2 regions of the Thalassospira xiamenensis M-5 genome follow, and region 1 is predicted to be linked to the other one. Evidence: predicted binding sites of a transcription regulator. Region 1 holds the regulator's gene; the other holds the start of a gene.
What was found. The regulator HrcA, encoded in region 1, represses chaperone genes, less so after heat shock. The targets are predictions, from matches to a motif close to GTTAGCACTCNCCNNNGGNGAGTGCTAAC.
Positions count from the first base shown of each region.

Region 1 (10,340 bases):
CAAAGAATACCGATCCGACCGTGCGGCCGGGATGACGCGCAGCACCTGCGGCAAGTTCCGCACGCAATGCCGACCTCCAGCGCGCATGATCAACCTTGTCAGCAACATGACTATTGAAGTCGCAATAGGGACATTTCGACAGGCAAAACGGCCAATGGATATAGATGCCAAACGGGACAGCTTCTGCGGTTGCTAGGGACACGCGGTTCTCGATCTTCGACTGCGGGAAAGACGGATAAAGTAACACGCACCACCGATAGTTACATCAGCGATGCGTGCATAGGTTCGATGCAGGCAGTTAGCCGCCTAAAATCCTTACACGAAGCAAGCCTTGACCAGCTGGCGAAACGCATCCGCGCGATGGCTCATTGCATGTTTCTGTGCCGGGTCCATTTCCCCAAAGGTCTGCTCATAACCTTTTGGCTGGAAAATCGGATCATAGCCGAAACCGTGACGGCCACGTTTGGGCCAAACGATTTCACCTTCAACACGACCTTCAAAATTCTCCACATGACCGTCTGGCCAAGCCAGAGACAAGGCGCAGATAAAGGCCGCCCGACGGTCAGGATGGCTCCCGATCCCGTTCTGGACCTTTTCCATCGCCATATCAAAATCCTTGTCCGGCCCGGCCCAACGCGCTGAATAAATACCCGGCGCCCCATCAAGGGCGGAAACCGCCATGCCGCTATCATCAGACAGGGCTGGCAGATTGGCGGCCTTTGCTGCCGCCAACGACTTCAGTTGAGCATTGCCAATAAAACTGTTTTCGGTTTCTTCGGGTTCGGGAAGATTCAAATCGCCTGCTGAAACCACTTCGATCCCGAACGGATCAAGCAGTTCGGCAATCTCCTTGATCTTGCCTTTGTTGTGGCTGGCGATAACGAGTTTTTTTTCCGTAAAGCGACGGGCCATGATGCTGCCTAGAGATATTCGGGTCGTTAAGACGAAGACGGCTGAAAACCGCAAAAACAATATCGGGCGAACCATATCCAGGCTCGCCCGAATAAATTCTTAGATGCCAATCGCTGCTCGCTGTTTGGCAAACAGTTCCTTGCAGCCTTTTTCCGCCAGTTCAAACATCTTGTCATAAGCAGAACGATCAAACGGCACATCTTCCGCAGTCGCCTGAACCTCAACAATGCCGCCACTGCCCGCCAGAACAAAGTTCGCATCCGCACCCGCATTGCTGTCTTCGGCATAATCAAGATCAAGAACCGCTTCACCCTGATAAATACCGCACGAAATTGCGGCAACCGGCTGATTCAACGGGATTTCCTTGATCAGGCCAAGACGGCGTACGCCCTGAAACGCCAAATGGGCCGCAACATAGGCACCCGTGATTGATGCGGTGCGTGTTCCGCCATCAGCCTGGATAACATCGCAATCAAGGCGCATCTGCATTTCACCCATGCCCTTAAGGTCAGCGACCGCACGGATCGAACGCCCTATCAGGCGCTGAATTTCCTGGGTCCGACCCGACTGGCCACCGCGTGCGGCTTCGCGCTGCATGCGGCTGTCGGTTGCACGCGGCAGCATGCCATATTCTGCAGTGATCCAACCCTTGCCGGAATTACGCATCCAGCCTGGCACCTTGTCCTCGACCGTCGCGGTACAAATCACATGGGTATCGCCAAATTTAATCAGGCAGGAGCCCTCTGCATATTTGGAAACACCTGTCTCAATGGAAACGTCGCGAAGCTGATCGAAATTACGGCCGGATGGACGCATGGGGTCTGAACCTCTTTGTTCTGGGTCGGATCAACCTGCATGGCTGATCAACGATGGCTGAAATTGCGGCCAAAGCTACTGAGCATCGTATCAAAGGTCCAGCAGTTTCCCCGAAAATAACGGCAAAATCCCAGCAACACCATGCCTCAGATCCACGCGCAAAAACCATAAATGGCACTCGATTCGCGACGAATTCAAAGATTTGGCAAGACTAACTTCCTGATTGATACCATCGTTTTCCCGTCCACCAGCTATCACCAATCTGCCAGCTTCATTGACGCCTGCCCGACACCTTACTAAATTCCACGCTACACATTTGGTTTTGACAGGTTTGACATGGCGCTGTTTGACGACACATTGCTGGGCGACATGAACGCACGATCCCGCGAAGTCTTTCGCCAGATCGTAGATGCTTATGTCGAAACCGGCGAACCGATCGGATCTCGATCCATCGCACGCCGCATGTCAGAAAACCTCTCGGCGGCGACCATCCGCAATGTCATGTCCGATCTTGAGGAAATGGGGCTTCTGGTTGCTCCCCATGTTTCGGCCGGTCGATTGCCAAGCGAGAAAGGCCTGCGTCTTTTCGTCAATGCCCTGATGGAAGTCGGTGATCTGCCAAATGCCGAGCGCGATCAATTGACCAAAAATTGCGAGCAGGCCGGATATTCCCTTGATCAGATGCTGGGCGAGGCCACAAGTATGCTTTCGGGGCTGTCACGCTGTGCAGGGCTTGTGGTTGCACCGAAAACCGATGGAATCCGTTTAAAACAGATTGAATTTGTTGCGCTTTCGCCGGGCAAGGTCCTTGCGGTTCTGGTTTCGCAGACCGGTAATGTTGAAAACCGTATCCTTGATGTTCCGCCCGATTTGCCGACCTCGGCATTGACAGAAGCATCGAACTATCTAAATACCCGGTTGGCCGGAAAGACACTTGATGACGCCCGGCAATTGATGAGTTTGGAACGCGACCGCATCAAACAGGAACTCGACGAATTGTCGGCTGGACTGATTGATGCCGGACTTGCGACATGGGCCGGCGGGGTCAAGGGTTCGTCCCTGATCGTAAAGGGCCAGTCGCAATTGCTTGAAAATATCGACACGATCGAACAGCTCGAAACCGTAAGAAGGCTGTTCAACGTGCTCGAAGCACGCGATCAGATGATTGAATTGCTTGATGTCACCACGATTGCCCAAGGTGTGCAGATTTTCATCGGGTCCGAGAACAAATTGTTCGGCGGATCGGGGCTTTCGATGGTGATTTCGCCCTATCAGAATGCCGAAGGCAGCATTGTGGGCGCAATCGGGGTTGTCGGGCCGACCCGGATCAATTATGCCCGGATCATTCCGCTGGTCGATTACACCGCCAAGCTGGTCGGGCGACTGATTGGATAAACGTTGGCGCTGCGTGTCAGGCCACACAAATTGAAGGTACAGGTTAGCCATGTCGGAAACCGCAAAGAACAACCAGGACGATCTGCATGATGCCGCGTCGGCAGAAGAAACTGCCGCAGAGGATGTCGTCTCAGAAGCAACCGAAGCCGAAGGTGGCGAAGCCACCACAGATCCGGTTGCAGCACTTGAAGCAGAAGTTGCTGAGTTGAAAGACCGCCTATTGCGCGCCGCCGCCGAGGTGGAAAACACGCGCCGTCGCGCGAAGAAAGACGTCGAGGACGCCGGGAACTATGCGATTACCAAATTTGCCCGCGAACTGCTTGATGTAGGTGACAACCTCCGCCGCGCCCTTGAGGCTGCTGGCGACACGTCCAATGCCGACCCGACGATGAAAAAGCTGGTTGAAGGCGTTGAAATGACCGAACAGACGCTTCTTAAGGCACTGGAAAAGAACGGCGTTGAAAAGCTTGAACCGCTTGGGGAAAAACTTGATCCCAATCATCATCAAGCCGTGTTTGAAATGCCAAATCCTGCTTATCCAGACGGCCATGTCGCCCAGGTAATGCAGGCCGGTTACGTGCTCAAAGGTCGCCTTTTGCGCCCGGCAATGGTCGGGGTCACCAAAAACCCCGCCGGTCAGGAAGCCGCAAAAAACGACGAACCTGGCAGCAATGTTGACACCTCTGCCTGATAGCGCTGGCTGATTTCTGGTCGGGAATCCGCAAACCGGTTTTGAAAGATCAAATATTTAAACGGCCCTGCCATTTTCACGGCGGGCCGTTTTATTTTGTCCATTTCGGGTCTAATCTGGCTTGGTTGCAACAATGACATCGGAACACGCCATGCCGTTTCGTCCTGACATTATCAATATTCTGCGCGATGAAGCCGCAACGATTGTTATCTTGACCGGGGCCGGTATTTCGAAGGAAAGCGGCCTGCATACCTTCCGCGACCCAGATGGTATCTGGGCAAAATATGACATTTCCGAAGTCGCAACGCCTGAGGCATTCATCAACAATCCCGATCTCGTACATCACTTTTACAATGACAGACGCGCAGGGCTGCCTGACCCTGCGATACAGCCAAACAAGGCGCATCTTGCCCTTGCCCGGCTCGAAACCAGATGGCCAAGCGACGTTCTGCTGGTAACCCAAAATATCGACGATCTCCATTACCGCGCCGGATCAAAAAACCTTATCCATATGCATGGCGAATTGCTGAAAATCCGCTGCAATCATTGCGGGCTTCTGACGGTCTGGTCTGCCCCACTGGGACGAGACACTCCCTGTACCTCCTGCACCAAAATCGGGGGCCTACGCCCACACGTTGTCTGGTTCGGGGAAATGCCGCTTGAAATGGAACGCATTTATGCTGCTCTTTACAAATGTGGCCTATTCATTTCCATCGGCACATCAGGGAACGTTTATCCGGCTGCCGGGTTCGTCCAAATCGCCAGTGAAGAAGCTGGTGCAGAAACGGTCGAGATCAACCTGGAACCTGGTTCCGGGGCGTCCTTGTTTGATCACAGTTCATATGGCCTGGCGACTGAATTGGTTCCGGCACTGGTCGACAGCCTATTGATGGATCAAGTCTGACAACTATTAACTATCGCACAGCGCCTTGAAGTTGCGTTCGCCTTTGGGGCTGAAAATCACCACACGCGACTCCTTACTTCGCTGTGCCCAGCCCAGATCATAAAACCGGTCCAGTAACGCTGCACCAAACGAACCTGCCAAATGAGATTGTCGGGCGCTCCAATCCAGGCATTCCCGGCAAAGCGGCCTGCGGCTGGTGCGCAGTTCATTCAGATTAATCCCGAACGCCTCGGCGAAATCTGCACCGGCATCTGTCAAAGCCACGCCATTATGATCTGTCGAAATCAGTTTGCGGGTCTCAAGCCCCGAAAACAGGGCAACCCCCATTTCTCCGGCCAAATGATCATAGCAAACACGTGCCTTGCGCAATGCCGGGTCCTTCGGCCCGGTTCGGACCCGATTATGTCCGACCCGGCTGGCAATCCCCATCAGGACTTCCAATGCCTCGACAATATCGGGGCCCGAAAGCGTAAAATAACGATGCCGCCCCTGCTTTCGCGGGATAACGATCTGACCAGCCTCAAGCTTTGCAAGATGTGAACTCGCCGTTTGCGGCGTCACACCGGCCTCCTGTGCAAGTTCGGCCGCGGTCAGCGCGCGGCCACTCATCAGGGCGGTCAACATGTTCGCGCGTGCCGGATCGCCAAGCAATGCAGCCACGCGGGCAATATCGGGTCCTTCTTTCATAGTTCGATATTAATCGAAGCATTGGTCGCCAGCAATCGGTTATTTGTTCAGAATTGCCCCTGCCCCGGAGATCCGAATGACATCGTCCAAAATATTGCTGCCCCTTGAAATTGGTTTACTGACTTTGCTCGCCCTGCTTTGGGGATCGTCGTATCTGTTTATCAGAATCGCCCTAACCGACATCCCACCGATTACGCTGATTGCGATCAGGGTTGGCATCGCATCGCTGTTTCTTCTCGTCGTCATGTTCTGCCGTAGCGAACGTTTTCCGCGCGATGGCAAGGTTATCGGCACATTGCTGATCCAGTCGGTTTTCAACAGTCTCGGCGCATGGACAATTCTTGCTTGGGGACAGCAACATGTCGAAAGCGGCCTTGCCAGTGTGCTTAATTCAACATCACCGGTTTTTGTTTTCCTGATCACGACCCTTCTGACACGGCATGAACGGGTTGACCGGTTTCGTCTTGCCGGAGCGTGCCTTGGCGTTGCTGGTGTGGTTCTGATTGTCGGCCCCGGTGTGATTATCGGACTAGGGCAGCATGTGGGAGGGCAGCTTGCCGTTCTGGCCGGAGCGATCCTCTATGCCGGAGCAGCAATCTATGGCAAGCGCTTCAGCACCCTGCCCGCAACCGTTACCGCCGCCGCAACCATGATCTGGGCCAGCACCTTTCTGATCCCGGCCAGTCTGGTGCTGGATCGACCCTGGAACTTGACACCGTCAACGTCCGCCATTCTTGCAACGCTTGCCCTGTCGGTTTTTTGCACAGCAATCGCTTTGCTGATCTATTTCAGGCTGTTACGCACGCTTGGCTCAATGGGTGTTGCCAGTCAAAGCTACCTGCGTGCCGGGATCGGCGTCGTGCTTGGCAGCCTGTTGCTTGGCGAAACCATAAGTTCCCCGGTTCTTGCTGGAATCCTCTGCACGCTTGTCGGCGTCGCAATCATCAATCTGCCGCGCACATTCTGGCGACAGTCACCCTTTCCTAAATCGTAAAATCGTCTCCCAATAAGGATATAAAGCCAATGATCACGTGTTTCATCCGCTATGAAATCGACCCTTATAAGAAGAATGCTTTTGTGGAATATGCGCGTAACTGGGGCGAAGCAATTCCACGATGCGGTGCTGATCTGGTCGGCTATTTCGCGCCTCATGAAGGAACAATATCGACTGCTTACGCAGTTTATCATTTGCCGGATCTGGCAGCATATGAAGCCTATCGCGCCCGCCTGTCACAAGACCCACTGGGGCGTGAAAACTATCAGTTCGCCCAACGTGAAAAATTCATCCTGCGCGAAGAACGCCAGTTTTTCAAAATCGCCTCTACCCCGCATGCGGAGCTGGTCAAGCCATGATTGCCGTCATTTTCGAAGTCCTGCCTAACCCGCAACATCGTAACGAATATTTCTCGATCGCAAAAGACCTCCGGCCGGTACTTGAAACAATCGACGGTTTCATTTCCATCGAACGGTTCGAAAGCCTTAACGAGCCGGGCAAGGTTCTGTCTCTTTCGTTCTGGCGCGATGAAGAAGCCGTCATGGCATGGCGCAATGTCAGTGAACACCGCATTGCACAGCACAAAGGCCGTAACCGGATTTTCGACAATTATCGTCTGCGGGTCGCCCATGTCATGCGTGATTATGGAATGCATGAACGGGCCGAAACACCCGATGATTCCCGCAAGCAACACGACGACAGTTCATAATGGATAAACAGGTTTTCCGAAGAAAGGCTAAACTTTCGCCGTTGCGGCCTTGCGATTTCCATCACTTTCATCATCTTCGGCGGGCACAACCGAAACCGGTTTTGCCCCGCCTCTGTAATCCAGCAAGGCAACCGCCAGCACGACAATCGCCGCCCCGACAAAAATCACCGGCACCGGAAGCATGTCAAAGAAGATCAGATCCATTGCTACAGAAAACGGCAAGGCCGTATAGGCTGCGGGCGAAATGACACTGGCATCCGCAACCCGAACAGCCCGCAGAACCATGTAGTTGGTCAGCATGGCAAAGAAACCTGCACCCGCAGAATAAAGCCAGTCAGACAAGGCCGCCGGTTGCCACATGATGACGGCAACCGGCACCCAGATCACGATGGCGACAATCTGGGGCCAGAACAGCATGGAGAAATTCGTCTCGGTCCGGGTCAGAACCTTGGCATAAAGCGTTTGCGCGGAAAAACAGAACGCCCCGATCAGGGCTGCGGCAACCCCCAATGGAACGCCAAATCCGTCCATTTTGGGAACGCACATTACCCAAACGCCAACAAGTCCAAGAAGGGTTGCGATTACTTTACGTGCCGTCAACTGCTCGCCAAGAATCACAACGGCAAGCATCACGGTCAGCAAGGCCTCAATGAACAGATAGGCATTTACCTCGGCAATACTCATCTGGCGAAGGGCAAAGAACACAAAAAACAACGATCCGTACCAAAGAACGCCGCGCGCCAGATGCGCATAAGGTCGCTTGGTCCGGATCGACCTGGTGCCAATAAACATCAGGATGATCACGAACACAGCCACCGTCGTCACTGCACGCATCGCGAGAATTTGTGCAGTCGGCACATCATGGGATACCAGCTTGGCACAGACATCGACAAAAACGCCCGATGCCATCGCCGCCGTCATCCACAAAACGCCGCGAAAATTGCCGCTGAGGCGCAAAAGCGTCCCGGTCATCACCTGATCCTGATCTCTGGAATTAAAGTGGGTTTCCGACAGCGGGGAGACTGCTGCGGGGTGGCGCAAGGAGACTATCTATCGATCAGCCGGAAACCCTTTTCATTCGGCAGTGTGCCCGCAAAAATTGAAAAATGCGAATGAGGAGTTTTCAGCCATTGATGAGAATTTTTTGCCCCAAACCACATTCAGGCCTGTTACACAGGAATAAACTCTAAAAACCCTGTCCCACGGAAATGTTCGATGCGCCGCAAACTGCCCCCCTTACGCGCGCTTGTCGCTTTTGAAGCCACCGCCCGCCATCAAAGTGTGAAGGCAGCGGCGGAAGAATTGCATGTCACCCAAAGTGCGATCAGCCATCAATTGCGTCAGCTTGAAGAATGTCTTGGCGTTGTCCTGTTTGTTCGCAAGGGACGCGGGCTCAGTCTGACCAAATCGGCAACCCGTCTGCTCCCGCGCCTGACAGAAGCCCTTGATGGCATTGCCGATATCACCGGCGAAGTCGGGCCCGACAAGGGCAAGGCGATCCGTATAGGCGCATTGGCAACCCCTGCCTTGACCGTTCTGTTAAACGAGCTTGGTGACCTGCAGGCCCGTATGCCTGCCGATATTCCCGTTCAGTTTCGCAAGATCGAATTTGATGATGATCTTGATCCACTTGAAATCGACATCGCCCTTCAGATCGCACCAAAAGATTTGCCGGGGCTTGATGGCTGGATCACCGAACTTCTGACTCCCGAAATTTACAATGCCTTTGCTGCGCCTGAATGGCTGAAAAAACGCGGACTTGATCCCTGCAATATCGATGTCGGTTCACTTGGATCGCGCGATATCCTGCTGATCGACAGCGACAGCGAACAATTTTCGCAGATTGCCAACTGGTTTGATCGCGCCACCTTTTCACTCGATGATTGCTGGACCTTCAGCCATCATATCTGGGCACTCGAAGCAGCCCGTGCTGGACAAGGCATTGTTGCCAGCACCGATGTGATCGCCCGCAACTTTGTGGAACGCGGGGAACTGGTCTTGCTTAATTTCCCCGATTTCGTATCGCACTGGTGGTATCGCCTGCTGATCCGCCCGGCCCGTGAAAAAGACCCGGCCGTCATCGCCACCGCCAACTGGATCCGCGAACTGATCAATCCACATACGGCGTCGCTGAAAGGCAAAATGCTTAAAAAATGATCTGCCAGACAGAATTCACCTAATCTGTATTTCTAATACAACCAAATCATTGGCTGGATATTGAACAGAACGGAAGCTATGGAAAAAATACTGGTAACAGGCGGCGCCGGATATATCGGATCTCATATATGCCTGAAATTGCGAGAAAGTGGCTATCTGCCGGTGGTTCTTGACAATTTGTCGAACGGTCACCGTGACGCGATTTCTGGTGATATCCCATTTGTTCATGCAGATATTCGTAATCGCACCGCTCTTGACGATACCTTTAAAAAATTCCAACCAGCTGCCGTCATTCATATGGCTGCCCTGATTGAGGCAGGTCTTTCGATGCAGGAACCAGCCAGCTTTTACGAGGTGAATACGACCGGCTCATTTAATCTGCTTGAAGCGATGCGTCATCATGAGTGTCGGCAGATCGTTTTCTCATCAACTGCCGCCATATACGGTAACACCAATCTCGACATGCTTGACGAGACTTTACCGGCTCAGCCTGAAAATCCCTACGGCCGCTCAAAGGCGATGGTTGAAACAATGATCGCGGACTATTGCGCGTTATATGGTTTTCGTTCCATTGCTCTGCGTTATTTTAATGCCGCGGGTGCGGACCCTTCAAGGCGAAGCGGTGAAAGACATGATCCGGAAACTCACCTCATTCCGCTTGCTCTATTGGCGGCGGTCGGGCGAAGAGACGGTTTAAAAATATTCGGCAATGACTATGACACGCCGGATGGAACCTGCATTCGTGACTACGTTCACGTTGATGACCTGGCAGCGGCCCACGTCAAGGCACTTGAGCATATAACAGGCGAAACAAAACCATTTTTTGATTGCGTCAATATTGGGACGGGCAAAGGCTGTTCTGTACGTGAAATATTGATGCTTTGCAGAGAAGTTACGGGTATCGAGTTCCCGATATCTGACGCGGCACGCCGCCCGGGCGACCCCGTAAAACTGATTGCCAATCCGGCGAAAGCGAATTCACTATTAAGCTGGAAACCGAAATATACAGACCCACGTGAAACGATTGCTCATGCTTGGGCCTATTATTGTTCTAACGCTCGAAAGTCTGAATGAA
Region 1 is NZ_CP004388.1:4,341,252-4,351,591, forward strand. Features, by position in the region: gene hemW (radical SAM family heme chaperone HemW) at 1-202, opposite strand, end outside; gene rdgB (RdgB/HAM1 family non-canonical purine NTP pyrophosphatase) at 316-912, opposite strand; gene rph (ribonuclease PH) at 1,012-1,728, opposite strand; gene hrcA (heat-inducible transcriptional repressor HrcA) at 2,065-3,123, shown strand; gene grpE (nucleotide exchange factor GrpE) at 3,173-3,814, shown strand; gene TH3_RS20065 (NAD-dependent deacylase) at 3,966-4,718, shown strand; gene TH3_RS20070 (helix-turn-helix domain-containing protein) at 4,725-5,405, opposite strand; gene TH3_RS20075 (DMT family transporter) at 5,482-6,399, shown strand; gene TH3_RS20080 (NIPSNAP family protein) at 6,429-6,758, shown strand; gene TH3_RS20085 (antibiotic biosynthesis monooxygenase family protein) at 6,755-7,108, shown strand; gene TH3_RS20090 (DMT family transporter) at 7,136-8,080, opposite strand; gene TH3_RS20095 (LysR family transcriptional regulator) at 8,324-9,265, shown strand; gene galE (UDP-glucose 4-epimerase GalE) at 9,344-10,339, shown strand.

Region 2 (10,340 bases), 1.7 Mb from region 1:
ACGCGGTTGCGGTTCTGGGGTTCCGCCCCGAAGACCCGACCGGCTATGGCCGCCTTGTGACCGATCCGGCAAATGGTGAGTTGCTGGCGATTGTTGAAGACAAGGAATGTGACGAAACGCAACGTGCGATCAATTTTTGCAATTCCGGTGTGATGTGCTTCCGTGCTGAAAGCATGATTGAAACCCTTGAAGCGATTGGAAATGCCAATGCAAAGGGCGAATATTACCTGACCGATGCGGTCGAGGTGGCGCGTGCCAACGGCAATAGTTGCGTTGCTGTTGAGGTCGCTGAGGAAGAAACGCTTGGTGTGAATTCCAGAAGCCAGCTTGCCGTGGCCGAAGCGATTATGCAGTCACGCCTGCGCGAGGTGGCAATGGTGAATGGCGCGACCTTGATTGATCCGGGTTCGGTCTATCTGGCCAGCGACACCAGATTGGGCCGGGATGTTGTTATCGAGCCGAATGTGTTTTTCGGTCCCGGTGTTACGGTTGGCGATGAGGTAACGATCAAGGCCTTCAGCCATCTTGAAAGCTGTGTGGTGGGGGACAAAGCCGATATCGGGCCCTATGCCCGTTTGCGACCGGGCGCGGAAATTGGTGCCGGTGCCAGGGTTGGAAATTTTGTCGAGATCAAAAAGGCTGTTGTTGAAGACGGGGCGAAGGTCAATCACCTCAGCTATATCGGTGATGCCCGTGTCGGGGCAAAGGCCAATATCGGGGCCGGAACCATCACATGCAATTACGACGGATACCGCAAACAACATACCGATATCGGGGCCGGTGCATTTATCGGTTCCAATTCGGCACTGGTCGCCCCCGTATCCATCGGCGACGGTGCCATTATTGGTGCGGGCAGCACGATTACCGGAACGGTCGAAGCCGATGCCTTGGTGATAGAGCGTGCGCAACGGCTTGATAAACCGGGCTGGGCGCGGGTATTTCGCGAGAAGATGAAGGCCCTTTTGGGTAAGTAACGGCAATTAACGCGCGGCATTTGCGTGCGCGACGGGCAAAATTTCGACGGGGAAGATAATAACTATGTGCGGGATTATCGGCATTATTGGCAAGGACAGCGTCAGCGACCGTATTCTTGAGGGGCTTAAACGGCTTGAATATCGGGGCTATGACAGTGCCGGGATTGCGACCCTTGTTAACGGTCATATTGATCGCCGCCGGGCCGAAGGCAAGCTGATAAATCTTGCCAACCGTCTTGCGGAAATGCCGCTGGCGGGGGATGTCGGCATTGGTCACACCCGCTGGGCGACGCATGGGGTTCCGACCGAAAACAACGCCCATCCGCACACCGATGGCAAGGTTGCCGTGGTGCATAACGGCATCATCGAAAATTATCAGGAAATCAAGGCTGAGCTCTCCGGCAAGGGCCGGGTTTTTGCCACTGATACCGACACTGAAGTGATTGTGCATCTGGTTTCCGACTTCCTTGATCAGGGCAAAACCCCGCGTGACGCAGTCGCCGCCACATTACATCGGATTGAGGGGGCCTTTGCGCTGGTAATCATGATTGCCGGGCAGCATGACGTGATTTTTGGCGCGCGCCGTGGCACGCCGCTTGCGGTTGGTTTGGGTGAGGGCGAGATGTATCTTGGCTCGGACGCGATGGCACTGTCGCATCTGACCAACAGGCTGATTTACCTTGAGGAAGGTGATTGGGTCGAAGTGACCCGCGATGGTGTTCAGGTCCGTGACGAGCATGACAATGACGTTACCCGTGAAACAAAGCTTTCGGCTGTTTCCGGTGCCATGATGGGCAAGGGTAACTATAACCATTTCATGCAGAAGGAAATTTTCGAACAGCCAGCCGTGATTGGCGACACGTTGCATGCCTTCATCAATCCGGCGACGCGGACGATCAAGCTGCCCGATATGCCGTTTTCGTTTAACGATGTCAGCCGGTTGACGATTGTGGCGTGCGGCACGTCCTTCTATGCCGGAATGGTGGCAAAGCACTGGATCGAACGCTATGCCGGGCTTGGCGTTGATGTCGATATCGCGTCTGAATTCCGCTATCGGTGCCCGCCGCTTCCAAAAGGGGGCGTTGCGCTGTTTCTTTCGCAATCCGGCGAGACGCTTGATACCTTGGCTGCCCTTCGTTATGCGAAGTCCAAGGGGCAGAAAATTGTTTCCATCGTCAATGTGGCCGAAAGCACGATTGCACGCGAAAGCGATGTGGTCTTGCTGACCTATGCCGGGCCGGAAATCGGTGTCGCATCGACCAAGGCCTTTACCACGCAATTGACTGTTCTGGCCTGCCTTGCCGTGACGATCGGGCGCGATAACGGGACGCTGGACAAGGACGAGGAAGCCGCCATCGTCAACGCGCTGACCGAAGTGCCAAAACATGCGGCCGAAGTCCTTCATCATGACGATGAAATCCGTGAACTTGCGATCAATATCGCTGATGCGCGCGATGTGCTTTATATCGGCCGCGGCCTTGGCTATCCGATTGCGATGGAAGGGGCGCTGAAGCTCAAGGAAATTTCCTATATCCACGCCGAAGGCTATGCGGCGGGCGAGATGAAGCACGGCCCGATTGCCCTGATTGATCAGTCGGTTCCGATCATCGTGATTGCACCTTCCGACGAACTTTTTGAAAAAACTGCATCGAACATGCAGGAAGCGGCCGCACGCGGCGGACGGGTAATTTTCCTGTCTGATGCAGAGGGACTTGCGAAGCTTGGCGATATGGCATCCGCCACGGTCGAGCTGCCAAAGGTTGCGGACTTCGTCGCACCGATCCTTTATACGATTCCGGTTCAGATGCTGGCCTATCATGTGGCGGTTCACAAGGGCACGGATGTCGATCAGCCCCGTAACCTCGCCAAGTCGGTTACGGTGGAATAAAGTCGATATTTCTGGCGACAAAGTTGGATAAACGGGCGGGGCCTATGAAAGTCATTGTGACAGGTGGTGCAGGGTTTATCGGGGCGGCGGTCTGCCGGCTTTTGGCCGGGCAGAAAAAGATCGAGGTTCTCAACCTTGATAAGCTGACATATGCGGCCGATTTGCGCACTGTTGAAAGTGTTTCTTCGCTACCCAACTACTGTTTCGTAAAACAGGATATCTGCAACCGGGCGGAACTTGACCGGGTCTTTGAAGGTTTTCAACCCGATGCTGTGATGCATCTGGCGGCAGAAAGCCATGTAGACCGTTCGATTGACGGGCCGGCTGAATTTATTCAGACGAATCTTGTTGGTACATTCACCCTGCTGGAAGCAGCACGGGATTATTTCAACAGCTTATCTGCTGAACGACGGTCGACTTTCCGGTTTCATCATATTTCGACTGACGAGGTGTATGGTTCGCTTGGGGACGAGGGGCTTTTTACAGAAGAAACCCCCTATGCGCCCAATTCGCCATATTCTGCAAGCAAGGCGGGATCGGATTACCTGGTGCGCGCCTGGCATCATACGTATGGGTTGCCGGTGATTATCAGCAATTGTTCGAACAATTACGGGCCCTATCAATTCCCCGAGAAGCTGATCCCCCTGATGATCCTGAATGTCTTGCATGGCAAGGCGTTGCCGGTTTATGGCGATGGCAAAAACACGCGGGACTGGCTTCATGTTCAAGACCATGCAGACGCGCTTTTTACCATTTTGACCGAGGGACGAATTGGCGAGAAATACAATGTCGGTGGTTGCAACGAAGTTGCAAATATTGATGTCGTGCGCAGCATCTTTGATGTTGTGTCGCGGTTTCAGCCCGATGCTGTGACAGGTGACTTTGAGGCGCAGATTCGGTTCGTGACCGACCGCCCGGGGCATGACTGGCGGTATGCGATTGATCCATCGAAGATACGCGACGAGCTTGGCTGGGAACCAAAACACAGCTTTGAAAGCGGTCTGGAGCAGACAGTGAAATGGTATCTGGCAAATCGGGCGTGGTGGGAGCCCATCCTGAAAGATAAATATGCAGGTGAGCGGCTCGGAACGGTGAAATAGTGATGATTAATGCACTTGTCTTTGGCGCAAACGGCCAATTGGGAAGAAGTCTGGCGCTATGTGGCGCGGCTTTTCCGAAAGTCCGTTTGACACTCTTGGATCGAAGCAAGTGTGATTTATCTGATCTGTCGACAATTGCTTCGGCCATTCGGGACAATCAACCGCATGTGATCATCAATGCTGCTGCTTATACGGCTGTTGATCTTGCCGAAAATGATCGTGAGAACGCCTATCATATCAACTGCGATGCTGTTGATATGATGGCCCGGGCTGCCGACGATCTTGATATTCCGCTGATCCATTTTTCAACCGATTATGTTTTTGATGGCGCGTCACAGCGACCATACTGCGAAGATGATTCGGTCGCGCCACTTGGCGTTTACGGTGCCAGCAAGCTGGCAGGCGAAGGCGCGGTCAGGGCTGCGACTAAACGCCACCTTATTTTCCGTACTGCCTGGGTTTACAGCCCGTTTGGCAAGAATTTCGTCAAAACGATGCTGGGATTGATGACCCAACGTGATGTTCTGACGATTGTGAATGATCAGCATGGATGTCCGACATCGGCAATTGATCTGGCGAATGCGACCTTGCGATTATTACCGGTGATACTTGATCTGAACTTTAACGGGTTTGGGACATACCATCTTGTTTCCGATAATCAGATGACGTGGTTTGATTTCGCCAAACGTATTCAGGATGCTGCGATTGCGAAGTTTGGGGCAAATTGGACTGGGAAAAATTGCTGGATTGATCCGGTAAATTCGGATGCCTTTCCAACGATTGCCAAGCGTCCAGCCTATTCCATAATGTCGACACAGAAATTTACCGATACTTTCGATTATGGGCTGCCCGATATTTCGGAAAGCCTTCCGACATGTTTGAACAACCTTGAAGCGGGCAGATAGAAAATGCGTAAAGGCATCATTCTTGCGGGCGGAACCGGATCGCGGTTGCATCCGTCAACAATGGTTGTGTCAAAGCAGTTGTTGCCGGTTTACGACAAGCCAATGGTCTATTACCCGCTGACGACATTGATGTTGGCCGGGATCAGGGAAATCCTTTTGATCAGTACGCCGCGCGATTTACCGTTATTTCGTGAGCTGTTGGGTGATGGTCAGAGGTGGGGGCTTCAGATCGAATATGCAGTTCAGGAAGAGCCCCGCGGTCTTGCCGATGCGTTTCGGGTCGGGGCTGCGTTTATCGGCGATGACCCGTGCTGTCTGGTTCTGGGGGATAACATATTTTTCGGGCATGGCCTGACCGAGCTTCTGGTCAACGCGATGAAGCAGACCACCGGCGCAACGGTTTTTGCCTATTATGTGCAGGACCCTAAACGTTACGGTGTCGTCGAATTCGATAACAAGGGAATGGCAAAGGGAATTGAAGAAAAGCCGAAAGAGCCGAAATCGAATTATGCCGTGACCGGGATGTATTTCTATGACGCGCAGGTCGTTGAAATCGCAAGATCCATAAAACCATCGGCGCGTGGTGAGCTTGAAATTACCGATGTCAACAATGCGTATCTGGAACGTGGGCAGTTGCATGTAGAAAAGATGGGGCGCGGATATGCCTGGCTTGATACAGGAACCCATGGTGCGATGCTTGACGCCGCAAACTTTGTTGAAACAGTAGAAAAGCGGCAAAGCCTTAAAATTGCTTGCCCCGAAGAAATAGCATTACGCACAGGTCTGATTGATGAGGGGCAATTTGAAAAGCTGATTGATGCCTTTGGTGCCAGCTCGTATCGCGACTATCTAATATCCGTTTTGCGCAGCCTGCATCGGATGTAGACGACAGTTCAGTTTTCGTCTCTAACTGTTTCAAGATACTTTTTGAACGACATCGCATTGGTATCTTTGGCTGACAGTATCAGCTGGCTTTCATCCATCGGCCAGTTGATGCCAAGATCCGGATCGTTCCATAGAATAGCATGCTCGGCCGAAGGGGTGTAAGGCCTGCTGACCTTGTAGACGACTTCTGTGTCGGGGGCGAGCGTCAGAAAACCATGAGCAAATCCGCGCGGAACAAAAATCTGGTTCCAGTCATCGGCGTTGATTTCGGCAATAACCGATTTGCCAAGTGTTGGCGAATTGGGACGAATGTCGACGGCAACGTCTAGGATTCGACCGCGCAGAACCCGAACGAGTTTGTCTTGGGCATACGGTTCGCGCTGGAAATGCAGGCCGCGCAAAACACCGGGGCTTTTGGAAAAGGAATGGTTATCCTGAACGAAATCCTGCGTGATTCCGGCCTGTGAAAACTCCTCCTGATTATAGGTTTCGGAGAAGAATCCCCGCTCGTCTTCGAATTTTCTCGGGAAGAGCAGTTTGACTTCGGGAATTTCCAGAGATTCGATCTTCATAAAATCACCATTTGGGACCCAAGTGGTCCAGTCGGGCTAATGACCTGCAAGACGAATATCCTACTTAGCATAACTTATAAAGATGCATTGGGGATTTGGTTAAATCAAAGTCCGCCAATGAGTTTAAGCTGGCGAATGAAGGGTTTCGGAAATCGTGTCACAATATTGCCCTTTGTCATGTGAAGTGTCGCGTGATAGGTCTGGCATCAGAAAATGATCGTGGCGCGGCGCATGGGCGAAGCGCGCCGTTTTCATTCTCGCAAGTGCGAGAAAATCCCCAAAATCATGACATTTTTGCGTCCTTTTGTTCTCTTCTGTTGACAAATTCCGATGGCTTCAATACATGCTGTTAGCACTCGCCGGGGGTGAGTGCTAATACGGGCTCATCCCGGTTAGTTTTAATTTAAAACGAGCCTTAGCTTAAACACGGAGTTGTCTAACATGAAGTTCCGTCCGTTACATGATCGTGTGCTGGTCCGTCGTGTCGAATCCGACACCAAGACAGCCGGTGGCATCATTATCCCGGATACCGCGAAAGAAAAACCGCAGGAAGGCGAGATCATCGCTGTTGGTTCCGGTGTTCGCAAAGAAGATGGCTCGCTTGTAGCGCTTGACGTCAAGGCAGGTGACAAGGTTCTGTTCGGCAAATGGTCGGGCACCGAAGTCAAGGTCGATGGCGAAGAGCTGCTGATCATGAAAGAGTCCGACATTATGGGCATCATGGAATAAGTCAGCCTTTTGGTGACTTAAATCCACGTTCATCCGTCTCATAGAGAGGAAAGAATACTATGGCTGCTAAAGAAGTAAAATTCTCCACCGACGCCCGCGCCAAAATGCTGCGCGGTGTCGACATCCTTGCTGATGCCGTTAAAGTGACGCTCGGCCCGAAAGGCCGTAACGTTGTCATCGAAAAATCCTTTGGCGCACCGCGCGTGACCAAGGACGGCGTTTCGGTCGCCAAGGAAATCGAACTTTCTGACAAGTTCGAAAACATGGGCGCACAGATGCTGCGTGAAGTGGCTTCCAAAACCGCCGATCTGGCTGGTGACGGCACCACCACCGCAACCGTTCTGGCACAGGCAATCGTTCGTGAAGGCAACAAGTCCGTTGCTGCTGGCATGAACCCGATGGACCTGAAACGCGGTATTGATCTTGCGACGACCAAAGTAATCGAAGCCATCCAGAGCCGCGCTCGTAAAGTTTCGGGCAAGGACGAGATTGCACAGGTTGGTAACATTTCGGCCAACGGTGACCGTGAAGTCGGCGACATGATCGCTGAAGCCATGGAAAAAGTTGGCAACGAAGGTGTTATCACCGTCGAGGAAGCCAAGGGCCTGCACACCGAACTCGACGTTGTCGAAGGCATGCAGTTTGATCGTGGTTACCTGTCGCCGTACTTCGTAACCAATCCGGAAAAGATGGTTGCCGAGCTCGACAACCCTTATGTTCTGCTGTTTGACAAAAAGGTTTCCTCGCTGCAGCCGCTGCTGCCGCTTCTGGAAGCTGTCGTTCAGTCGGGCAAGCCGCTTCTTATCATTGCTGAAGACGTCGAAGGCGAAGCTCTTGCGACCCTCGTCGTTAACAAGCTGCGCGGTGGTCTGAAAATCGCTGCAGTCAAAGCACCGGGCTTCGGCGACCGTCGCAAAGCAATGCTCGAAGACATCGCCATCCTTACCGGTGGTCAGGTTGTCTCCGAAGATCTCGGCATCAAGCTTGAGAGCGTTACGCTCGATATGCTCGGTACCGCGAAATCGATCACCATCACCAAAGAAGAAACCACCATCGTTGATGGTGCCGGTGAGAAAGCCCAGATCGAAGCCCGCGTTGGCCAGATCCGTGCACAGATCGAAGAAACCACTTCGGATTACGACCGCGAGAAACTGCAGGAACGTCTTGCGAAACTCGCTGGCGGTGTTGCCGTGATCAAAATCGGTGGCGCTTCGGAAATCGAAGTGAAAGAACGCAAAGACCGCGTTGACGATGCCCTGCACGCAACTCGCGCTGCTGTTGAAGAAGGTATCGTTGCTGGTGGCGGTACGGCTCTGCTGTACGCGACCCGCGCTCTTGACGGTCTTGAAGGTGTAAACCATGACCAGACCATCGGTGTCGACATCGTTCGTCGCGCGCTGCAGGCTCCGGTCCGTCAGATCGCTCAGAACGCAGGTGTTGACGGTGCAGTTGTCGCTGGCAAGCTGCTTGAGCAGGACGATGTTGAATTCGGCTTCGACGCACAGAAAGGTGAATACACCAACCTGGTCAAAGCCGGCATCATCGACCCGGCCAAAGTTGTTCGTACTGCCCTGCAGGACGCAGCATCGGTCGCAGGTCTGCTGATCACCACCGAATGCATGATCGCTGAAAAGCCGGAAGACAAATCCTCCGGTGGCGCGCCTGACATGGGCGGCATGGGTGGTATGGGCGGCATGGGCGGTATGGGCTTCTAAGCCTTACCACCAACCGACCTTCTTGCTACGGAAAGGGTCTCGCATTTGCGAGGCCCTTTTCGTTTCTGTATCGATTGCGATAAAAATCCCCGCAATCAGATGAGTTGCGGGGATTTTTCAGATTAACCGAACAGCTTTTTAAGTGTGCGTGGCTGACAGCGCAGATACTGATTGGCCGCCTTGACCTCGGCGCCAAGGCTTGCTGCCGCATGCCACGGCCAGCGCGGGTCATAAAGAATGCCACGCGCCAGCGCAATGGCATCGGCCTGACCGGTGAAGACAATGGCCTCTGCCTGTTCTGCTTCGGTAATCAGGCCAACCGCGATGGTGATCATGCCGGTTTCCGATTTGATGCGATCTGCAAAGGGGACCTGATAGTTCGGGCCAACGGGGATATTCTGATCGATGTGAAGACCGCCAGATGACACATGGATAAAATCGCAACCGCGTTCCTTCAGGACACGGGCCAGTTCGGCGCTTTGATCAATATCCCAGCCGCCTTCGACCCAATCAGAAGCCGAAATCCGAATGCCGACCGGTTTGGCTGGATCGAAAGCGGCGCGAACTGCGTCATAAACCTCGATCACGATCCGCATACGATTTTCAAGCGATCCACCATAGTCGTCATCGCGTTTGTTGGAATGTGGTGAGAGGAATTGATGGAGCAGGTACCCGTGTGCCCCGTGAATTTCGATGGCATCAAGACCAAGTCGATCCGCGCGCTTGGCCGCATCGGCAAAGCCCTGAATGATTTCGCGGATGCGCGAGGTGTTGAGTGCCTCTGGTTCCGGGTCGCCTGCACGGAACGGAACAGCGGACGGGGCAACAACCTGCCAGCCATTTTCATGATCCGGTGCAATGGCGCCACCACCATCCCAAGGCTTTTCGCAGGATGCCTTACGCCCAGCATGGGCAAGCTGGATGGCAATTGGCATGTCGGAATGGCTGCGCACAGCGGCGAGGGTCTTGCCAAGGGCTGCTTCGGTTTCATCGCCCCATAGTCCAAGATCGCCATAGGTAATGCGGCCTTCGGGTTCAATCGCAGATGCCTCGATTATCAGAAGGCCGGCACCGGATTGGGCAAGATTGCCAAGATGCATGTCGTGCCATGCCGTGGCTTTACCGTTATCGGCGGAATATTGGCACATCGGCGCTATGACAATGCGGTTTTCCAGTTCAAGCTTGCCAAGGCAGAGCTGCGTAAAAAGGTGGCTCATGGAGGTGTCCTGTATCAGTGGGGGCAGGGGTTCCTGCCGACAATGGCATGAAGCTAGTTGGAAATTGCTGTTCGCGCCATAGGGATCCAAGGCTTTTCCGTCTCGTGGAATGGTCGGCCAGATAAGGACACCGATGAGGGCGAGATAAGGAACGAAAAAAATTTCAAAAAAATGCGTGCACCTACTTGCGGAAAAATGACCCTGATCTATTTGTTGAATCGAAAGGCCATGGTGGCCTTGTGCGCGTCAGGGTTGCAGCATGACTGGACCTGTGGCGTAAGAACTACCTGTCTGTTTAGGAGGGTAATTATGACTGGTCTTCAGACTGTAAATGGTACTGCTCGTCGTCTGGCTT
Region 2 is NZ_CP004388.1:2,678,154-2,688,493, reverse strand. Features, by position in the region: gene glmU (bifunctional UDP-N-acetylglucosamine diphosphorylase/glucosamine-1-phosphate N-acetyltransferase GlmU) at 1-974, shown strand, start outside; gene glmS (glutamine--fructose-6-phosphate transaminase (isomerizing)) at 1,039-2,862, shown strand; gene rfbB (dTDP-glucose 4,6-dehydratase) at 2,907-3,962, shown strand; gene rfbD (dTDP-4-dehydrorhamnose reductase) at 3,965-4,867, shown strand; gene rfbA (glucose-1-phosphate thymidylyltransferase RfbA) at 4,871-5,752, shown strand; gene rfbC (dTDP-4-dehydrorhamnose 3,5-epimerase) at 5,761-6,324, opposite strand; gene groES (co-chaperone GroES) at 6,766-7,053, shown strand; gene groL (chaperonin GroEL) at 7,113-8,768, shown strand; gene TH3_RS12610 (NADH:flavin oxidoreductase/NADH oxidase) at 8,891-9,985, opposite strand; gene TH3_RS12605 (Hsp20/alpha crystallin family protein) at 10,295-10,340, shown strand, end outside.
Region 2: the regulator HrcA is predicted to act here: its motif matches at 6,673-6,701, upstream of groES (co-chaperone GroES).